2 regions of the Desulfoconvexum algidum genome follow, and region 2 is predicted to be linked to the other one. Evidence: riboswitches for the same ligand, from Rfam matches in the RefSeq annotation. Region 2 holds a riboswitch; the other holds the start of a gene.
What was found. Region 2 has a riboswitch for thiamine pyrophosphate ahead of thiC (phosphomethylpyrimidine synthase ThiC). Riboswitches for the same ligand answer to the same signal wherever they lie in the genome.
Positions count from the first base shown of each region.

Region 1: linked by a shared signal. The riboswitch ahead of thiM (hydroxyethylthiazole kinase) and the one ahead of thiC (phosphomethylpyrimidine synthase ThiC) in region 2 are both predicted to bind thiamine pyrophosphate.

Region 1 is NZ_AP042394.1:478,090-483,215, forward strand. Features, by position in the region: gene ACZ45G_RS02105 (acetyl-CoA hydrolase/transferase family protein) at 1-1,105, shown strand, start outside; gene ACZ45G_RS02110 (APC family permease) at 1,356-2,696, shown strand; gene ACZ45G_RS02115 (sulfite exporter TauE/SafE family protein) at 2,793-3,542, shown strand; TPP riboswitch at 3,617-3,716, shown strand; gene thiM (hydroxyethylthiazole kinase) at 3,828-4,718, shown strand; gene ACZ45G_RS02125 (Nramp family divalent metal transporter) at 4,755-5,126, shown strand, end outside.
Region 2 is NZ_AP042394.1:6,171,786-6,176,911, forward strand. Features, by position in the region: gene thiC (phosphomethylpyrimidine synthase ThiC) at 1-1,198, opposite strand, end outside; TPP riboswitch at 1,286-1,391, opposite strand; gene ACZ45G_RS27765 (adenylate/guanylate cyclase domain-containing protein) at 1,423-2,967, opposite strand; cobalamin riboswitch at 3,081-3,246, shown strand; gene thiC (phosphomethylpyrimidine synthase ThiC) at 3,330-4,634, shown strand; gene cobT (nicotinate-nucleotide--dimethylbenzimidazole phosphoribosyltransferase) at 4,639-5,126, shown strand, end outside.

The sequences.
Region 1 (5,126 bases), 1.2 Mb from region 2:
GTTCAGCAAACTGACCCGTATCCTTGCCCTTCAAAATCAGAACCTGTTTTACATGCCTGTGCTGTACCACCTGCTTCCCAGGTTGATCCGGGACGGTGAAACTGAACCAAGAAATGTCGGCATGTACCAGGTCTGTCCCATGGATGAAAAAGGATGGTTCAATCTCGGGCCCCAGAATTCAGAGACACTGACCAAGATGGAAGTGAACCGCAAGGTTATTGTTGAGGTCAATAGGAACCTGCCGGTTTGCTTGGGCGGTGCCGAAGAGGCGGTTCATATATCAAAGGTCGATTTTATCGTGGAAGCCCCTGAAGACCAAGTGCCCTTTGATGCCCCGGCTGTTCAGCCCAGTGAAATAGATAAACAGATTGCAGGGCGAGTCATGGAAAAAATCACCGATGGCAGCGTCATCCAGCTGGGTATCGGTGGTATGCCCGATGCCGTAGGAAAAATGATTGCAGAAAGTGATCTCAAGGACCTTGGCGGTCACACGGAAATGTTTGTGGATGCCTACGTTGACATGATTGAATCCGGAAAAATGAACGGCGCAAGAAAAATATTCGACCGGAACCGGGTAGCCTATACATTTGCCATCGGCTCACAGCGGATGTACGATTTCATGAACAACAACCCAGCAATAGCCTCCTATCCAGTCACTTATATCAATGATCCTCGGGTCATCAGCCGCCACGACAACTTTATTTCCATTAACAATGCACTTCAGGTGGACCTGTATTCCCAGGTGAATGCCGAGAGCAGCGGATATACCCAGATATCAGGCAACGGCGGTATGTGGGACTTTGTCCTGGGTTCCCAATGGTCAAAAAATGGAAAGAGTTTCATCTGTCTGGCCTCCACGTTTACGGACAAAGAGGGCACTGTGAAGTCCCGTATTGTACCTACCTTTGCCCCCGGTTCCATTACCACCATCCCGAGACAGATGGTGGATTACCTGGTCACAGAATATGGAATGATACGCATGCACGGTCTTCCGACCTGGCAACGTGCCGAAGCCATTGTTAACCTGGCCCATCCTGATTTCAGGGATGATCTGATCAAGGCTGCACAGGTCCAGGGGATTTGGAAACAGAGCAATAAAAAATAGACACATCCGGTGAGGATGGTTGCAACCCGTCTATTTGTGAATTTTTGTTCCGGTATTGTGTCGTATTTTAAAATGAATTAAAATAAAACAAAGGTGGATTCTCCAGAACTGATGTGATATTTTTCCAACCCGCGTGTCAAAGGCACCGGGGATTTATAGAACTCCTGTTGTCGGATTGAGATACAACCGACAGCAAGGAGTTTTGTTCGTTTATAAGGGTGCGTTAATTATTTTTAATATGGAGTGTGAAGTGGAAAATCTTCAGAAAAAATATGGTTTTTGGACGGCCACCGCCATGGTGGTCGGCATTGTCATTGGATCCGGCGTGTTCTTTAAGGCGGATGATGTTCTGGTTGCATCGGGGGGAAGCTTGCCCACGGCCCTTTTTGCATGGCTTATCGGTGGCGGTATTATGGTGGTAACCGCCTATGTCTTTTCCAAGATTGCAACGCGCATCGAAAAAGTCAACGGACTTGTTGATTACTTTGAAGCGGCCTATGGCCAGAGAGCAGGCTATCTGGTTGCCTGGTTTATGACCTTTGTATATTACCCCACCCTGGTCGCTGTATTGGCCTGGGTATCTGCCAACTATACCGCAGGACTCCTGGGGGCGGAACAGGCTGTATGGCCAGTTGCCGCCGTTTACCTGGTCACTTTTTTCTGCCTGAATTGCTATTCCCCGGTACTGGCCGGCCGTTGGCAGGTGTCCTCCACCATCATCAAGATGATCCCCCTGGCAATTGTGGCCGTTGTGGGGAGTATCTGCGGGCTGATGAACGGACAGACCCTTCAGAGCTTTACCCATGCAGCCCAAACGGTTTCCAGTGGTGGCGGCCTGGCCGTGGCCACCCTATCCACAGCCTTTGCCTACGAAGGGTGGATCATCGCCACCTCCATCAATGCCGAGTTAAAAGATGCCAAAAAAACATTGCCCAAAGCATTGATTGTGGGTACCCTTGCCGTTGTTATTATTTATATGCTTTACTATCTGGGCATTTCAGGAATCCTGTCCAATGACCAGGTCATTGCAGCCGGTGATGATGCACCGGTAAGGGTCCTTGAAATCATTTTAGGTAACCTTGGGGGGACTTTTTTGACGGTATTTGTGGTCATCTCCTGCCTGGGAACACTTAACGGCCTTGTCATGGGGTCTGCCCGGGGCATGTATTCCATCGCTTCCCGGGGCATTGGGCCGAAGGCTGATTTTTTTAGCCGGGTCAATAAAAAAACAAACTCCACCATAAATTCAGCGCTTCTGGGATTTATTCTATCTGCTTTCTGGCTCGGGGTCTGGTATGGGAATTTTGCCGGGTGGTGGGGTGGTTTCATGGATATTTCTGAATTGCCCATCGCTTTTTTATATGTCATTTATATTTCTATCTATGTCTGGGTTATGAAGAACTTTGATGATTTAGGCTTCATGGGAAGAGTGATGGCCCCGGCCCTTGCCGGAGCAGGTTCCTTGTTTATTATCTGGGGTGCCATACAAAAGGATATGTTTTTGCATTTTGTCATGGTCACATTGGTCATAATGTGTTTTGGGTTTTTGTTTATGAATGGCAAGTCGTCATCGGTAAAGAGCGGGGAATGAGACAGGTTCCAAGGGTCCCCTGGCCAAACTTTAAATCCCATGCCGGGTCTGGACCGAAGAGATCGGCATATTTTTTTATAATATTGGACAGATAACATGGACGCTCTTACGCTTATCATTGTATTTTTTTCCTTTGGCCTGAGTTTTCTCTTTGCCCTTGGTGGTGTGGGCTCTGCTGTGGTGCTTATTCCGACCCTGTCCTGGCTGGGGGTCCCCTTTAACCTGGCCCGACCGACAGGGCTGTTTGTCAATTGTGTGAGCATGCTGGGGGCCACCTATTCCAATTTCAAGGAAAAGCGTCTGGATATCCGGTTGGGACTTCCCATCATTTTGTCTTCCATAATCCTGGCACCTGTGGGGGCCTGGGTGGGACACCTGGTGCCCACCCGCTTTTTGCTTCTAATCTTCATTGGTTTTCTTTTTTTCTCAGGATCAATGATGCTTTTTTTTAAGGGTTCTAAATATGCGGACCAGTACCGGGAAGATCGACCCGTTCTAGGCCCGCTTTTGGTGGGGGTCCTGGCAGGATTTATTTCCGGCCTTTTGGGTGTGGGCGGAGGCGGTGTTATTTCTCCTCTCATGATTCTCCAGGGCTTTAATCCCAAGAAAGTGGCCATGGTCACGGCCTTTGCCGTTCCCTTTTCTTCTTTTTCGGCCTTTGTGGCATATGCTGCCATGGGATCGATTTCATGGAAAATCCTAGCTGTTGCCGGATTGGCAGCCTGGGCAGGGGGATTCCTTGGGACAAAACTAATGCAAAAAAAAATGCATCCCCAAACCGTGAAAAAACTATTGGGAGGCGTATTGCTTCTCCTTGGGGTCAAACTTTTTTGGTCACTGGTTTAATGATCCGTCAACCAGAAGTCATGTACGAATGAGTTGACAACTGCCGCTTCAAAGGTCATATTGAATCGTTAAATTGTGTTTGCTGGGGGAGCTTGAAAAGGCTGAGAAGGAGTATCCTGACCCTTGGAACCTGATGCGGATAATACCGATGAAGGGAAGCTTTTTGTTTCATTGTTTAAATCATCTCTTCCCTGTGTGTTTTTCCCTGCATCAAAATTGTGCTGTAAATTTTATGCCTGTCGTTTTTGGACAGGATATGGATTAATTTTGTTACCAGGGGTGTATATGATTGAAATAGAAGGACTGTCCCATAGGATCTACGAGTTGTACTGCAAAATACGTGAGCTGCGGCCGCTGGTTCATGTTGTCACAAACTTTGTAGTAATGAATGAGACGGCAAATGCCCTGCTGGCAATCGGCGCATCCCCCACCATGTCCTGGGCCCAGGAAGATGCCGCATATCTGTCAAAGCTTTCCGACAGCCTCTGCATTAACATCGGGACACCTGTCAAAGACCGCATTGATGTGATGGAATCTCTTATGCTCTTTGCACAAGAGACAGGGAAACCGGTTGTTTTAGACCCGGTAGGCGCTGGTGCAGGTGCCTATCGAACCGGCATTGCAAAAAAATTATTCTCCATTGCCCCGGATAAAATAATAAGGGGCAATGCATCTGAGGTATGCGCACTTGTGGACAAAAATCACACCACAAGGGGCATAGAAAATAATGTGGCCCAAAAAGAAGCCAAAAAAATACTCATGGGGCATGGCCGTGCCAACGGGGAAACCAACTTTACCGTGGACAAGCAATCCGGGCTGGACAGCATCCTGGAATTTGCTTCCTGTTTGATTGTCAGCGGAGCTAAGGATATGATCTTTGATAAAAATGGGGGGATCACCCTTGAGAATGGCTCAAGCCTTATGAGTGCCGTTACGGGCACAGGGTGCATTCTTTCTGCCATAACCGCCGCCTTTTATGCCGTCAGTGACAATGGGGGGGAGGCCGCCATTGCCGCTTGTTCAATCGCCGGTATCGCAGGAGAGCTTGCTGCACAAAAAGCTAGTGGGCCGGGAACGTTCATGGCGCATTTTTTGGATTCTTTGTATAATATGGATGAAAAGACCCTGGAGACCCGGCTGAAAGTGGCATCCAATCGTCCTGGTATTATAATTTAAACCCAATTTTATTGTGGAAAAGTGAAATAATCTCTCATGGAATATATTGAAAAAAGAAAAAAATCCCGTCTTAAAACAGCTATTTCAGCCTTTGGGCCGGCATGGGTCATCAGTGCGGTGGCAGCAGGTCCCGGCACAACCTTAAGTGTTGCAAAAGCTGGGGGTACTTATGGATACAGCTTTTTGTGGGTAATTGTTTTAAGTGTTGTTTTGGCCTTTGTCTGCCAGTATATGGCGGCCAAGACAGCCCTTATCGGGGGGAAGGGGATTGTGGGTATTGTTGAAGAAAAGTGGGGCAAATCTTTTGCCTGGCTGGTTACCATTGATGCCCTTCTGGTTATCTGGCTGTGTAATGTGGTTTTATTGAAAATCCTGGTTTCTGTAACCGGATTTGTAACCGGTATGGTC
Region 2 (5,126 bases):
ACTCCCTGTAATCGCGGGCTTTGCCCGGATCAATGGCAGCTGCGAACTGGCCTTCCCAGTCCAGGGCTGCCCTTGCACTGCTCATTGTCAGATCCTGGCTGTCCGCGCCGGGTATGCCCTTGGCAAGATCCCCTGCATGGGCAGCAATTTTTGAGGCCATGATCCCTTCCTTGACATCTTCAAGGCTGGGAAGCCGCAGATGTTCCGCCGGTGTGACATAGCAAAGAAAATCCGCCCCGTGCATGGCGGCCAGGGCCCCGCCAATGGCAGCGGTAATATGGTCATATCCCGGTGCGATATCGGTGACCAAAGGCCCCAGCACATAAAAAGGCGCATTGTGACAGAGTTTTTTCTGAAGTTTCATGTTCATCTCCACCTCGTGGAGGGGGACATGGCCCGGCCCTTCAATCATCACCTGGACATTCTTTGCCCAGGCACGTTTTGTCAGTTCCCCCAGGGTGATCAATTCCTGGATCTGGGGGGCATCGGTTGAATCCTTAATGGCACCCGGACGAAGGCCATCCCCAAGGCTGATGCAGGCATCATGCTGCTCACAGATAGCAAGAAGCCGGTCAAAATACTCGTAAAAAGGATTTTCATTCCCGGTTTTTTCCATCCATTCAAAAAGAATGGCACCGCCGCGGCTGACAATACCGCAGACCCTGGGATTGGTCCGTATGCTCTCCATACATTTTCGGTTCAGACCGGCATGAATAGTGAGAAAATCGATCCCGTTTTCTGCATGGATCTCAACGGTTTTAAACCAGTCGTCCAGAGTGATCTTGTGGGTGGGTTTTCCCGTCCGGGTCAGGGTATCATAGATGGGAACGCTGCCGATCATCACCGGCACCTCCCGAACCAACCGTTTTCTGAAACTTTCCGTATCCCCGGACACACTCAGGTCCATGATGGCATCGGCCTTGTATTCCAGGGCTAACATGGCCTTATTCATTTCCCCATCAAAAGAACAGGCATCCTTTGAAACCCCCAGGTTCACATTGATCTTGGTTTTAAGACCGGCACCCACACCGCAAGCCTTAAGGCCAAAATGATTTTTATTGGCCGGGATGGCAATTGTCCCTCTGGCAACCCTGTCCAAAAGATCCTGCCGGGATATGGATTCAACCTCAAGCACCTGCTCCATCTGGGGGGTAATGATTCCTTTTCTGGCAGCATCCATCTGTGTTGTATATTTCATAACACCTCCAAAACGCAAAACGATTATGTTTTTGTCCTGAACGGGTATAAATTGTAACAGCGGGAAAAAAAAATGAAAGAAACGACTTGCAAACAAACACCACTTTCCCTACGCCGGTACTAACCGCATCAGGTTCTAAGGGTTGAAGTTTGCGAACTTCTCTCAGCTAATCTAAGCACCCCCAGTGAACTAAAGCCGGATGGTATACAAATTTCCCCGGACAGTCAAGAGTTCAAAGAAAACACCCGGATGGGATCCGGTTTACCTTTGACCATGGTCTCCGGCATGGGTTCGAAGTCATAAAGATCCGATAACAAAGATTGAACGGCCTCACTGACGAGGATATCGGTCTTAAACTCCTTGGTCAGGTCCTGAATCCTGGAAGCCAGATTCACCGTGTCCCCGATCAAAGAGTAGGCGGATCTATCTGCACTGCCGATGTTGGCTGCCAGGACAAAACCCGTATGAATTCCCACCCCGTGGGCAATTGGAGGAATTCCCTCCTCTGCAAACCGTTTATTAAGTCCAGCAAGACGAAGGCGCATGGCCAGGGCTGTTTTAACGGCTGAAAGCTCATGGCCGGGCTCATATACAGGTGCGCCAAACACCGCCTCCACTTCATCCCCAATAAACTGAAGAATCAGCCCCTTATTTTCCTTAATGGCTTCCGCCATTTCATTGAGATAGGCGTTGAGCACATAAATCAATTCCTTGGGGGGCGTCACCGCCACCAGGGGAGTAAAATTTCTTAAATCCGCAAACAAAATGGTCGCTTCTTTTAATTCTCCATCCAGGGGAACCCGGCCCCGGAGAATTTCATCCCGGATCTTTGCATCCACGTATCTGCCAAAGGTATCTTTGATCAATTCGCGTTCCCTCAAGCCCTGGGTCATGGCATTGAGTGTCTCTCCTGCAAATCCGACCTCATCATTGCTGAACACCCTTGCTTTTTGTGAAAAGTCACCCTGTTTCACGTGACCCATGACCCGGATAATCTCCACGATGGGCCGCCTCGTATTATGGGCCACCAACCAGGACAGGAAAATGGCCACCCCCATGAACAAAAAACTCTCCCGGGCAATGGTTTCTTCCATGCGGCTGACCAGCATGATCAGGGTCATTTCATCCATCATCTGCATCTGTTTAAATTGATGGATGGTCAGATGGATAAACGCCAGGGGCACCACGGACACGGCAAAAATCAGGACAGCAAACCGGATCTTTACACTGATGATTCTAACCCCCTGCACCCTTGACAAATCCCCTTCAGGGAAAAACAAGGGCACTAGATTATGCTGGGATACATGCTCCACCCAAAAAAAGGCCAGGGTCATGGTGATCAGACCGCTGGCAATAGCAATCCCACCGGCCGGAGAGCCAATGATCCAAAAAAGAAAGAACCCCAAACCCCAGGCAGCCATATCCAAAATCACGATCATATAGGGTTCATTGAGCAACCGGCGACGGGCATTTTCCAGCAGAATCGGATCTGGATCATAGCCCCGGTAAAACGCTTTCAGGCAGCAGCGGATGGGCCGTTCATACCAGATGGTGATCACGGACATCACCACCACACAAACGATAATATAAAAAATATTCAAAGAATGGGCCAGACTCAAAAGGGCTTGGGAAGCGTCTCCAGCCCTATGTATAAACATAATACGGGTCAGGCAGTCACCAAGAAAAACCGCTATCATATTGCCAAAAAGTACATCATTGGAAATATGTAAATACTGGAACCTGCTTTTAATCAATTTGTCTGCTACCATGGTCTCTCTTACATTCTTCTGATTATTTTCGCTATAACTATTAATCAGGAACCTTAAGTTTGTAAAGAAAATATTGACTTAATACGCCAGACTCATGTATTTATTGTTTCCATAATTTATGGGTAGTGTCTGGTCCACGGAACACGGTGAAACTCCGTGACGGTCCCGCCGCTGTAATCGGAAATATTTATTTTTTGTATGGCCACTGTTCACACGGGAAGGCAAAAAAATAAATTTAATGCCGAAAGTCAGAAGACGAATCAGATACTCGTGATATGGTAAAACTCAATGGTAAAGGGTTTTGTAAGAGATATTTCTTGCAAAAACCTTTTGTGGTTTTGCAGGAGCATAGCGAGGAAACTATGACAACACAGCTAGAATACGCCCGCCAGGGCATCATCACCCAAGAAATGAAAACAGTTGCCAAATCAGAGGGCCTGTCAGAAAGCTTCATACAGGCCCATGTGGCAAAGGGGCAGATCGTCATCCCCTGCAACCCCAATCGGAAAGATCAGAAGGTTGTGGGCATCGGTACCGGCCTCCGGACCAAGGTCAATGCCTCCATCGGCACCTCATCGGACATCTGCGATATTGACCTGGAAGTTCAAAAGGCCAAAGCCGCCGAAGAAGAAGGGGCAGACACCCTCATGGAATTGTCTGCAGACGGAGACCTGGACCTGGTTCGACGAACCGTGCTTGCCAACACCCGTCTTCCCGTGGGCAATGTGCCATTGTACCAGGCCTTCAAAGAAACCATCCGCAAATATAAAAACCCGGCAAAGCTGGACCCTGAATATTTGTTTGAGCTCATTGAACGACAATTGGAGGATGGATTGAGCTTCATGGCCATCCACTGCGGGATCAACCTCTACACCATTGAGCGGTTGAGAAAACAAGGATTTCGCTACGGCGGCCTTGCCTCCAAGGGTGGTACCTATATGGTGGCCTGGATGGACATCAACAAACAAGAAAACCCTTTGTACGAACAGTTTGACCGGGTTTGCACCCTCATGAAAAAATATGACGCCGTCCTCTCTTTGGGCAACGGCATCCGGGCTGGGGCCATCCATGACAGCCATGACCGGGCCCAGATGGCGGAGATGATCATCAACTGCGAGCTGGCGGAAATCGGGCGTGCCGCCGGGTGCCAGATGATGGTGGAGGGCCCGGGCCATGTCCCCCTGGACGAGATTGAGGGCAATATCATGCTGGAAAAACGGATGTCCGGCAATGCCCCCTATTATGTGCTGGGCCCCATCCCCTGCGACACGGGAGCCGGCTATGACCATATCACGGCTGCCATCGGTGCCGCCAGTTCCGCCCGGTTCGGCGCAGACCTTGTCTGCTATATCACCCCGGCCGAGCACCTGGCCCTGCCCGATGTCAATGATGTCAGGGAAGGAGTCCGGGCCACGAGACTTGCCGCCCGTATTGGAGACATTTCCAAATATCCGGACAGACGGGAGAATGAACGTCAGGCAGCCATGGCCAGGCGGGACATGCGGTGGGATGACCTTGAACGCTATTTGCTCTTTCCCGAAGTCGCACGACAGATCCGGGAAGAACGGGCACCCAAACAAAAGGAAACCTGCACCATGTGCGGGGATTTTTGTGCCATGAAAAAAGGCATGGAAATATTTGAAAACGATATAACAGACAAGAGGTAACGCCATGTCATTACTTGAACATACCATTCGCTCCATACCCAACTCCTTGAACCAGGACGCCTTGGCTGCGGCCAAAGACCGGCTGGCCAACCAGGCAAAACCCCCGGGCTGTTTAGGAATTATGGAAGATATCTCGGCCCGCCTGGCCGCCATCAAGGGCACCATTGATGTCCACTTGACCAACAAACGCATCGTCACCTGTGCCGGGGACCATGGCGTCACAAAGGAAGGCGTCAGCCTCTTTCCGGCAGAAGTCACCCCCCAGATGGTCCTAAATTTTGTAAACGGCGGCGCATCGGTAAATGTCATCGGCAAGCATGCCGGCGCCATTGTTAAAGCCGCCGATATCGGTGTAAACTATGACTTTGATCCAGAGCTTCCCATTTTCCATAAAAAGGTGCGCCACGGCACGGCCAATTTCACAAAAGAACCAGCCATGACCCGGGATGAGGCCATCCGCTCCATTGAAGCGGGCATTGAAATCGTAGGGGA